Regions from separate parts of the Gordonia sp. NPDC003504 genome, predicted to be linked through region 3. Evidence: riboswitches for the same ligand, from Rfam matches in the RefSeq annotation. Region 3 holds a riboswitch; each other region holds the start of a gene.
What was found. Region 3 has a riboswitch for S-adenosylmethionine ahead of ACWDPV_RS02855 (aminotransferase class V-fold PLP-dependent enzyme). Riboswitches for the same ligand answer to the same signal wherever they lie in the genome.

Region 1: linked by a shared signal. The riboswitch ahead of ACWDPV_RS15355 (bifunctional o-acetylhomoserine/o-acetylserine sulfhydrylase) and the one ahead of ACWDPV_RS02855 (aminotransferase class V-fold PLP-dependent enzyme) in region 3 are both predicted to bind S-adenosylmethionine.
Region 2: linked by a shared signal. The riboswitch ahead of ACWDPV_RS17725 (amino acid ABC transporter permease) and the one ahead of ACWDPV_RS02855 (aminotransferase class V-fold PLP-dependent enzyme) in region 3 are both predicted to bind S-adenosylmethionine.

Annotation. Positions count from the first base shown of each region.
Region 1 is NZ_JBSFPC010000007.1:272,838-276,107, forward strand. Features, by position in the region: gene metX (homoserine O-acetyltransferase MetX) at 1-433, opposite strand, end outside; gene ACWDPV_RS15355 (bifunctional o-acetylhomoserine/o-acetylserine sulfhydrylase) at 463-1,791, opposite strand; SAM riboswitch class IV at 1,854-1,971, opposite strand; gene ACWDPV_RS15360 (cutinase family protein) at 2,175-3,270, shown strand, end outside.
Region 2 is NZ_JBSFPC010000010.1:32,524-35,793, reverse strand. Features, by position in the region: gene ectA (diaminobutyrate acetyltransferase) at 1-39, opposite strand, end outside; gene rsmD (16S rRNA (guanine(966)-N(2))-methyltransferase RsmD) at 238-807, shown strand; gene coaD (pantetheine-phosphate adenylyltransferase) at 819-1,307, shown strand; SAM riboswitch class IV at 1,412-1,520, shown strand; gene ACWDPV_RS17725 (amino acid ABC transporter permease) at 1,567-2,625, shown strand; gene ACWDPV_RS17720 (amino acid ABC transporter ATP-binding protein) at 2,622-3,270, shown strand, end outside.
Region 3 is NZ_JBSFPC010000001.1:647,186-650,455, reverse strand. Features, by position in the region: gene ACWDPV_RS02860 (isochorismate synthase) at 215-1,300, opposite strand; SAM riboswitch class IV at 1,392-1,505, shown strand; gene ACWDPV_RS02855 (aminotransferase class V-fold PLP-dependent enzyme) at 1,522-2,841, shown strand; gene ACWDPV_RS02850 (hypothetical protein) at 2,838-3,270, shown strand, end outside.

The sequences.
Region 1 (3,270 bases), on a different contig from region 3:
CCCGCACCTGATCGAGCACGGTGATCTGCGGGAAGCGTGAACCCCATGGCCGCCCTTGGGGATCCGGCGAGGACGGACCGGTCGAACCGCGGCACCCGCCGAGCACGTTCGCCGAGATCACACACCATTCGTCGGTGTCGATCGCCGCACCCGGACCGATCAGGCCGTCCCACCATCCGGGGGAGGGCTGCTCGTCGGTCGCGGGTCCGGTGACATGGGAATCACCGGTCAGCGCATGCAGGGTGAGGACCACATTGTCGCGTTCGGGTGACAACGTCCCCCAGCGCTGGAACGCCAGGGTGACGTCGTCGAGCACCTCCCCGTTGTCCAGAGCCAACGACCCCACCCGCATGCGGACCATCTGCCCGTCGGGGACCTGCTCCCACTCGGGTTGATGCGCCGCGGAGGCCTGGGGGTCGATGCTCACCGACACGGGGTGTGTGCTCCTGTCTCGAGTCCGAATTACTGTGCGGCGGCGAAACCCTGGGCGAGGTCGGCCAGGATGTCGTCGATGCCCTCGATGCCGACGGCCAGGCGGACCAGACCGGGGGTCACACCCGCGGCCAGCTGCTCCTCGGGGGTGAGCTGACTGTGGGTGGTCGAGGCGGGATGGATGACCAGCGAACGCACATCACCGATGTTGGCGACGTGGCTGTGCAGCGTCAGGGCCTCCACGAAACGCTTGCCCGCGTCGACACCGCCGACGATCTCGAAGCCGATGATCGCGCCCTGGCCCTTGGGTGCCAGTTGCTGTCCGCGCGCGTACCACGGCGACGACGACAGGCCGGCGTAGGCGACCGAGGAGACCTGCGGATGGTCGTTGAGGAACTCGGCGACGCGCTGTGCGTTGGCGACGTGCCGTTCGATGCGCAGGCTCAGGGTTTCCAGGCCCTGGGCGAGCAGGAAGGCGTTGAACGGCGAGATCGCCGCACCGGTGTCACGCAGCAACTGCACGCGGGCCTTGAGGGCGTAGGCGGGCGCGCCGAGATCGGCGAACACCGCGCCGTGGTAGCTCGGGTCGGGGGTGGTGAAGCCGGGGAACAGGTCGACCCCGTCACGCTGCACCCGCCAGTCGAAGGTACCGCCGTCGATGATCACGCCGCCGATCGCGGTGCCGTGTCCACCGATGTACTTCGTCGCCGAGTGCACGACGATGTCGGCGCCGTGCGCCAGCGGGTTGAGCAGGTACGGGGTGGCGACGGTGTTGTCGACGATCAGCGGCACACCGTTGCGGTGCGCGACCTCGGAAATGCCTGCGATGTCCAGGATCTCGTTGTTCGGGTTCGAGATCGACTCGCCGTAGAAGGCCCGGGTGTTGGGCCGCACGGCGGCCTGCCACGACTCGAGGTCTTCCGGGTCCTCGACGAAGGAGACCTCGACGCCGAGCTTGGGCAGCGTGTAGTGGAAGAGGTTGAAGGTGCCGCCGTAGAGCCGCGGGCTCGACACCACGTGCCCGCCGTTCTCGACGATGTTGAGGATGGCGTAGGTCTCGGCGGCCTGCCCCGACGCGACGAGAAGTGCGGCGACACCGCCCTCGAGAGCGGCCAGGCGCTGCTCGACGACGTCCTGGGTCGGGTTCATGATGCGGGTGTAGATGTTGCCCGGCTCGGCCAGCCCGAACAGGTTGGCGGCGTGGGTGGTGTCGTTGAAGGTGTACGACGTGGTCTGGTAGATCGGCAGCGCGCGAGCGTTGGTGGTGGCGTCGGCGCTCTGACCCGCATGGATCTGTTTGGTCTCGAAGCTCCAGGTGTCCACAGGATTCACGGTGCCGTCGTTGGCTGCGTCAGACATGGAAATAGATCACTTTCTACGGTCGGCAGGGTTACTGGAACCCTGATGGGGTCCGACCTTCGGACCCGCGCTTGCCGGGGACGCACTGCGTCCCACAACCCGGTCATCACCCGGAGCACCCCACCGCGGTTGGAGGGTTGCCGATCAGCAAGCCGGGGCTTGTCGCTGATGCTCATGACCTGGCGACAAGGATATAGCACGGCCACGCCGGGCTGATAACCCTCCTGCTCACGATGGTTGGAACGGTGGCGGGCGCAGTGGCCATCGAAACGGCACCGCGCGGTGCGCTCGAGAGCGCGGTGGTGTCCTCCGGCCGGAGGAATTGTGGATCGTGAGGCCGGTTTTCGATATCCACTACTGGACATCGGCCTACGCTGCACGCTATGGCAGGGTTCGGGGACCGACGTCGCATTCGACTCGCAGCTCTCACGGTCGGCGTGGGCGCGGTGGCGGCATCGCTGGTGACGGCGACATTTCTGGGGCGTGGGGTGGCGCTCGCCGATGACAGTCCGTACACGTGCACCGGTCCCGGTGCGGTGTTTGTCGTCGGCGGGACGTGGAACCCCGACAGCTACCTGCTCGGCATCAACCAGCGGTACGGAGCCCAAGGTTACGAGATCGTTCAGGTGCCGTATTCGGCGACCATCTGGCCCCTCGGTTCGGTCGGCTACAACGCCAGCGAGGCCGAGGGTGCGGCGAACCTCGAGCGGGCGGTGGCCGATTACCAGCAGGCATGCGATGCGGATGGAACCAAGAAGGTCGCGATCGTCGGATACTCCCAGGGCGCGCGAATCGCCGGCGACGTCCTCACCGACATCGGACAGAACCGCCCGCTCGAGGACGGTACCGTCATCGATTCGAGCAGGGTCACCGGTGAGCTCTACTCCGATCCCCGGATGGTGGGAACCCTGTGGGGGCAGGGCATCGAATCGGCCCTCGTCGGGGTCATCCCCGGCCTGACCATGTCGGGTCCGCGTAGCGGCACCGATTACGGCGGCCTGCCGGTGACCACCTACTGCATCGAGGGCGATCCGATCTGCGACCTACCGGATGTGCTGCACGACCCGATCGGCGTCGTCGACGACTTCTTCGGGTACTGGGTCAAACACAATCAGTACCCGTATCACATGTATCAATACCCCGGCGACTACGTGATCTGGGATTTGGGGCCGGTCGACGGTGAGATGACGTGCACGCAGACCGGCACCCTCGAGAATGTGCAGACGTGCACCATCTCGTCGCCGTCATCGTCGGCCATCATCGTGCAGAACCTCGTCGACGCGCTGGGCCTCGACTGGTCGGTGCCCGATCTGCTGCCGTACCGGTTCCGGTTCCCGGACATCATCGGCATCACCCTGTCCGACTTCCAGGTCCCGATCCGCTGGGTGATGGACTGGCTGCCACCGCTGCCGGAGCTGGGTTACGGCGCCTACCTCCCGAATCTGTTCGACTTCCAGGACATCCTCAACGGTGTGCTGC
Region 2 (3,270 bases), on a different contig from region 3:
TGTGTTGGATGGGGCCGTTCTTATGTGGGACGGGCTCATGACGGATCCGACGTTAACAATGTGTGTCGTCGGATTCACCCACCGACGGAAATCGGTCACGGAATGACCCACCAATTCCCAGTTCAGCGGGCACATGTGAGGCCAGTCACATCGGGGGATCTGCAGGGCGGCAGAGCGGGGTCGCACGGGCGCGCTGGGCTCCCCTTCGTCGGCGCGGCCCTGGGGCACAATGGCGGGGTGACCCGCATCATTGCCGGCCGGTTCGGTGGACGCCGACTCAAGGTCCCCGACGACGGCACCCGACCGACCTCGGACCGGGTGCGAGAAGCACTGTTCAGCATGCTCGCCGCCCGCATCGACCTCGACGGCGCCCACGTCCTCGATCTGTACGCCGGATCGGGTGCCCTCGGCATCGAGGCCCTGTCGAGGGGTGCAGCGACGGCGACCTTCGTCGATGCACGCCGCAAGGCGAGCGGTGTCATCACGGCGAACGTCGCGGCGCTGGGCCTCGCCCCCGATGCGCAGGTCGTCACCTCGTCGGTGTCGACCTTCCTGGCCGGCTCGCCCTCACAGCCGTTCGATCTCGTCTTCAGCGACCCGCCGTATGCCATCGACCCGGCTGAGATCGAGGACGACCTCGCGCGACTCGGTGAGCGGTGGGTGTCCGCCGATGCATTGATCATTCTCGAACGTGCCCGGCGGACGTCGGTGAGCTGGCCGGAGGACCTCGAGGTGATCCTGACGAAGATGTACGGGGACACCGCCGTCGACGTGGGCATGCGACGGTGGGCCGCAGGGGACGGGTAGGTTCAACGGTCATGACCAGTGCGGTGATCCCCGGCTCCTTCGATCCCTTCACACGTGGGCACCGTTATGTGGTGGAGCGCGCCGCGAGGTGTTTCGACGAACTCGTCGTCACCGTCGTGGTGAATCCGAACAAACGGGGACTGTTCACCGTCGACGAGCGCCTCGAACTCATCGCCGAGGACTGTGCCGATCTGCCCAATGTGCGGGTGGACCGGTGGACCGGCTTGCTGGTGGACTACCTGCGGGAGAACTCGATCCATTCGATCGTGAAGGGTCTGCGGTCGGCGGTCGACTTCGATTACGAACTGCCGATGGCCCAGATGAACCGCGACCTGGCCGACGTCGAGACGATCTTTCTGCTGACCGATCCGCGCTACGCGCATGTGTCGAGTTCGTTGGTGAAAGAGGTCGCGAAACTGGGCGGTGACGTCTCGCCGTTCCTGTCGGCCCATATCCATCAGCGTCTCCTCGCCGAGATCGCGGGCGAGCGGCGGGTCTGATCGGCCGCTCGTTCGGCACGAGATCTTCACCTCTGCACAGAGAAAAACTCTCGCGGGTGCAAACCCGACATCGAAACATCCTCGCGCAGTAGCGTTCTGACCACGGTGATGAGCGTCAGCGTCAAGCCCTGGCTTGCTGGCCGGCAACCCTCGCGTCGCGGTGGGGTGCTCCAGGTGACAACCGGATCGGTATCGGACCGATAAGCGCGATGGCCACCGTGTGGCCGGAAGAGGTTGTATTGATGTTGCTGGATGTGTCATGCCGTTCGACGTCGTTGTCGACGAGACCACAGGGTTCGGCGGGCCGGAGATGACGGCATCTCGGGGCCGCGATGCGGGCTCGGTGGCGCTGACGGAATCGCCGCAGGCCCGCGATGATCACCCGACCGTGCCGGTCGATGTACCCGCGCCGCCGTCGCGTGATCCGGTGATACCGCTGCGTCATCCGGGGCGGTGGATGCTCACGGCAGTGGTCGCCGTGATCGCCGCGCAGATCGTCCACGGGCTGATCACCAACCCGTTCTTCCAGTGGGATCGCTTCGCGTACTGGTTCTTTCGTCCGGTCGTGATCGAGGGACTCTGGGTAACCCTCGAGGTGGCGGCCTACAGTGCGGTTCTCGGGTTGCTCGGGGGTATCGTCCTGGCCCTCATGCGCCTGTCGCGGAGTCCCGTTCTGGCAGCGGTCAGTTGGATCTACGTGTGGGTGTTCCGATCCATTCCGCTGATCGTGCTGCTGCTGATCTTGTACAACTTCGGTGCGCTGTATGAGTCGCTGAGTCTGGGAATTCCGTTCGGGCCCGGGTTCTTTCACTTCTCCGAGGCCGATCTGGCGACTCCGCTGATCATCGCGATCGTCGGGATCAGCCTGCACGAATCGGCCTTCGCCGCCGAGATCGTGCGGGGCGGAGTGCTGTCGGTGGACGCCGGCCAGCACGACGCTGCCGCGGCACTGGGATTGCCGCGCCACTATCACTTTCTCCGCATCACCCTTCCTCAGGCGTTGCGCACCATCGTCCCGTCCTATGTGAACCTCCTGATCGGTCTGATCAAGGCGACGTCGCTGGTCTATTACGTGTCGCTGCTGGATCTGTTCGGGGTCGTCTCCACCCAGAGTTCCACTTACTCCGGCGACGTGGTGCCGCTGCTCCTCGTCGCGACAGTCTGGTACATCGTCCTGACCAGCATCGTGTCGGTCGCACAGTTCTATGTCGAGCGATACTTCGCGCGTGGTGCGGTTCGGACCCTACCGCCGACACCGCTGCAGCGACTGCGGATGACCGCGGCGACACTCAGCCGGCAATCGAGGTGGACATCATGAACGCGGCATCGGGAGTCGGCATCGACGCCGCGGACCTGGCTGGCGTCACCGGCGCCGGTGCTCGGGTCGAGGTGCGCAACGCCCATCGCTGGTACGGAAACCTCCATGTTCTGAAGGGAATCGATCTCACGGTCGAACCCGGTCGGGTCGCGGCGATCCTCGGCCCGTCCGGGTCGGGAAAGTCCACCTTGCTGCGTACGATCAATCATCTCGACCGCCTCGACGCCGGACATGTGAGCATCGGGGGAGAGTTGATCGGCGTGCGCCGCGTCGGGGGTGGGCGTCTCAAGGAGCTGCCGGAGCGGGTCATCCTGCGTCAGCGACGTGACGTCGGCTTCGTCTTCCAGAACTTCAACCTCTTCGCCAATCTCACCGCCCTGGACAACGTTGCTGCGGCGCCCACGGCGAGCGGAGTGTTGTCGCGTGCCGCAGCGGTGGCGCGGGCCCGTGACCTCCTCGACCGAGTCGGGTTGTCCGACAAGGCCGATGCCTATCCGCGGCAACTGTCCGGCGGTCAGCAGCAACGTGTGGCGATTGCGCGTGCTCTTGCGCTCGAGCCGCGAGTGTTGCTGTTCGACGAGCCGACCTCGGCACTCGACCCCGAACTGGTCGGCGACGTGCTCTCGGTGATCGCTGATCTCGCGG
Region 3 (3,270 bases):
AGGATGACGAACCCGGCTATCTCGACGGGTACGGCGTCATCGATGCCGACTCGGTGCGCGCCCTCGACAATCGGGAGTTCACCTGCCGCGTCGGGGTGTCCCGAGAACTCGCGATGCAAGGCGGGAAAGGGCACCCACTCGACGGGAAAGGGCACCCACTCGACGGGAAAGTGCGCCCACTCGACGGGAAAGGGCGCCCACTCGACGCGGCGAGTCAGTCCTCGATACCCAACGCCCGCAATACCGTTAGGAGTTTCGCGGTGGTCTCGGCGAGTTCGGCATCGGGGTCGGAGTCGGCGACGATGCCGCCACCCGCCCAGCTGCGGAAGGAACGGAGGTCGGGCTCGAGTTCCAGGCACCGGATGGTCACCATCCATTCGCCGTTGCCGGCCGCGTCGGCCCACCCGACCGCACCGGCGTACAACCCGCGCGGTTCCTCGTGTGCGCGAATGAATTCCGTGGCCACCTCGCTCGGTGTGCCGCCGACCGCCGGTGTCGGACTCAGCGCGATCGCAAGATCCAGGGCGCCGACGGCGTCGTCGTCGAGTATCGCCCGGATCGGGGTCGCCAGATGCCACATCTCGCCGGTCGACAACAACTGCGGCTCATCGGGGATCGCGAGTTCGCGGCACAACGGTGCCAGGCGATCCCGGAGGTGCTCGACGACGAACGCGTGCTCGCGGTGATCTTTCTCCGACGCCGCGAGCTTCTCGCGGGACTCCCGGTCGGCCTCCGGATCGGCCGAGCGCGGCGCCGAACCGGCGTATGGCCGGCACGTCACCTCGCGACCGTCCTTGCGCAGCAACAGTTCCGGGCTCGCGCCGAGCAGCCACGAGGTGCCGGTGTCGACGGCAAAGGCGTTGTGTTCGCTGTTGCCGCCGGCGAGTGCGGCCAGCAGCCCGTCGACCGTGACCGGCGAATCCAGTTGAGCCCGAATCATTCTGGCGAGGACGACCTTCGCCAATGCGCCGGAGGCGATCGCCGACAACGCGGCACGCACCCGATCACGATGGGTGGCCGAATCGGGAATCTGCTCCGACGAAATCAGCGTCCGGCGCGGTGGTCGGCTCCCGGCGAGCGGAGTCGGTTCATGGGACAGCGTCACCGGCTCGAACAGCGCCGACGGGGCCGAGGGATCGAAGGCCACCGCCCCGACGACCGCATCGACGGCGCCGCTGCGCAGCCGGGTCGCGGCGTCGTCGGCGTCGGCGAATCGCGTCCGCACGCCGCGCGCTCGCACCGTCCCGTGCGGCCGCGACAGGACGAACGGTGACGCGGCGTGGGTATCGGAGACGGGCACCCAACCAACTTAGGCGACGACGGGCCGCGGCCTTTCGCTCACGCTGAGTGAAAATTGACACCCTTGCGCGCCGTAGGCCACCCTTGGTGCAGGTCATGAGTGCCAGCGACAAGCCCCGGCTAGCTGGCCGGCAACCCTCCTCCGCGGTGGGGTGCTCCGGGTGACGACCTGGCCGTGTACCGACCGGGCACGGCAAGCGTGGATTCCAAGGAGCCTTTGCGATGACTGCTGTCGCCACCACCACTGATTGCCGCAACGACTGCGCGGTGCAGTCCGATGCCGCCGACCTGTCGACCATCGGACCGCTGACCTCGGTCGTCGGTGCCGCCGAACTCGTCCCGCTGACCAGCGGTGATCAGATCCGCTACGCCAACTTCGACTACGCGGCCAGCGCGCCCGCCCTCACCGCCGTCGCCGACGCCGTCGCGGCGTCGGTGAGTCAGTACGCCAGCGTCCACCGCGGCGCCGGCCACCTGTCGCAGGTCACCACCCGCCGCTACGAGCAGTGCCGGGACACCGTCCGACGTTTCGTGCGTGGCCGCACCGACGACACCGTCGTCTTCACCCGCAACACCACCGACGCGATCAACCTGGCCGCCCACTGCACCCCCGGTGACGTCGTCGTTCTCGACATCGAGCACCACGCGAACCTGCTGCCGTGGGTGTCCCGTGACAACGGGACCGCGCGCATCGTCTCGGCGTGCGACACCCTCGAGGACACCCTGGCCGCGCTCGACGCCGAACTCGCCGCGGCGCCGGCCGCCCTGCTCGCCGTCACCGCGGCATCCAACGTCACCGGCGAGGTGCTGCCCATCTCGCGGCTGGCCTCGATCGCCCACCGCCACGGTGCCCGCATCCTCGTCGACGCCGCGCAACTGGTGGCACACCGACCGGTGTCGATCGTCAGTCACGGCATCGATTACCTCGTCTTTTCCGGCCACAAGCTCTACGCACCCTTTGGATCCGGAGTCCTCATCGGTCGCAGCGACTGGCTCGACGCCGCCGACCCGTACCTTGCCGGCGGCGGGGCGTCGGCGCAGGTGAGCCTCGTCGACGGACCCGACGAGAACTGCGCCTCGACCGCCTGGCACTCGGGTGCCGCGCGGCATGAGGCCGGCTCACCGAATGTGTTGGGCGCGATCGCCATTGCCGCCGCCTGCGATGCCATCGTCGATCTCGGATTCGAACTGATCGGCCTGCATGAGGCGGAACTGCGCGCCCGTCTGGACGTCGGACTGGCCGGCGTCGCCGACGTGACGCCGCTGCGGATCTTCTCCGACGACCTCGATCGCGTCGGCATCGCCGGCTTCTCCGTCGACGGACACACGCCGCGCGCCGTCGCCGAGTACCTCAGCGATCATCACGGAATCGGCGTGCGCGACGGCAAGTTCTGCGCGCATCCGCTGCTGGCCCGACTCGGACACACCGACGGCGCGGTCCGCGCGAGCTTCGGTCTCGGTACCGATTCCGCCGACGTCGACCGGCTCGTCACCGCACTCTCCGAACTCACCCGCACTACTCCCGGAAAGGCACAGCCATGACCGCCGAACTCTCCGACGTCCGCATCAGCATCGGCCGCCCCGGTCTGCGCGTGGCACTGGCCGGGGATGTGTCGGCCATCGACGTGCCGATCGTGGTGCGTCGACCGACCCTTCGCGACGCGCAGCGGGCGCGGTCGGTGCTGCGATCCGGCACCCGGGACACCGCGAATTTCTGTGTGGCACTGGAGGTCGAGGTGGCCATCGCCCCGAATGCCGCGTCCGCACGGGCGGCGGTCGCGGGTATCCCCGACGAGCTCGACGGCGGTACCGTCCGCTACATCGGCACACCCGGCGGGCTGGTCACCCTCATCCGCGACATCTACGCCGCCGAGGTCGCCGACGCGGTGATCCTGGTGTCGTTGGACGGGTCGGCGACCGAGAACCGGGTCCGTCAGCTCGTGCTGCCGGCGTTCACCGGTGCCGCCCGAC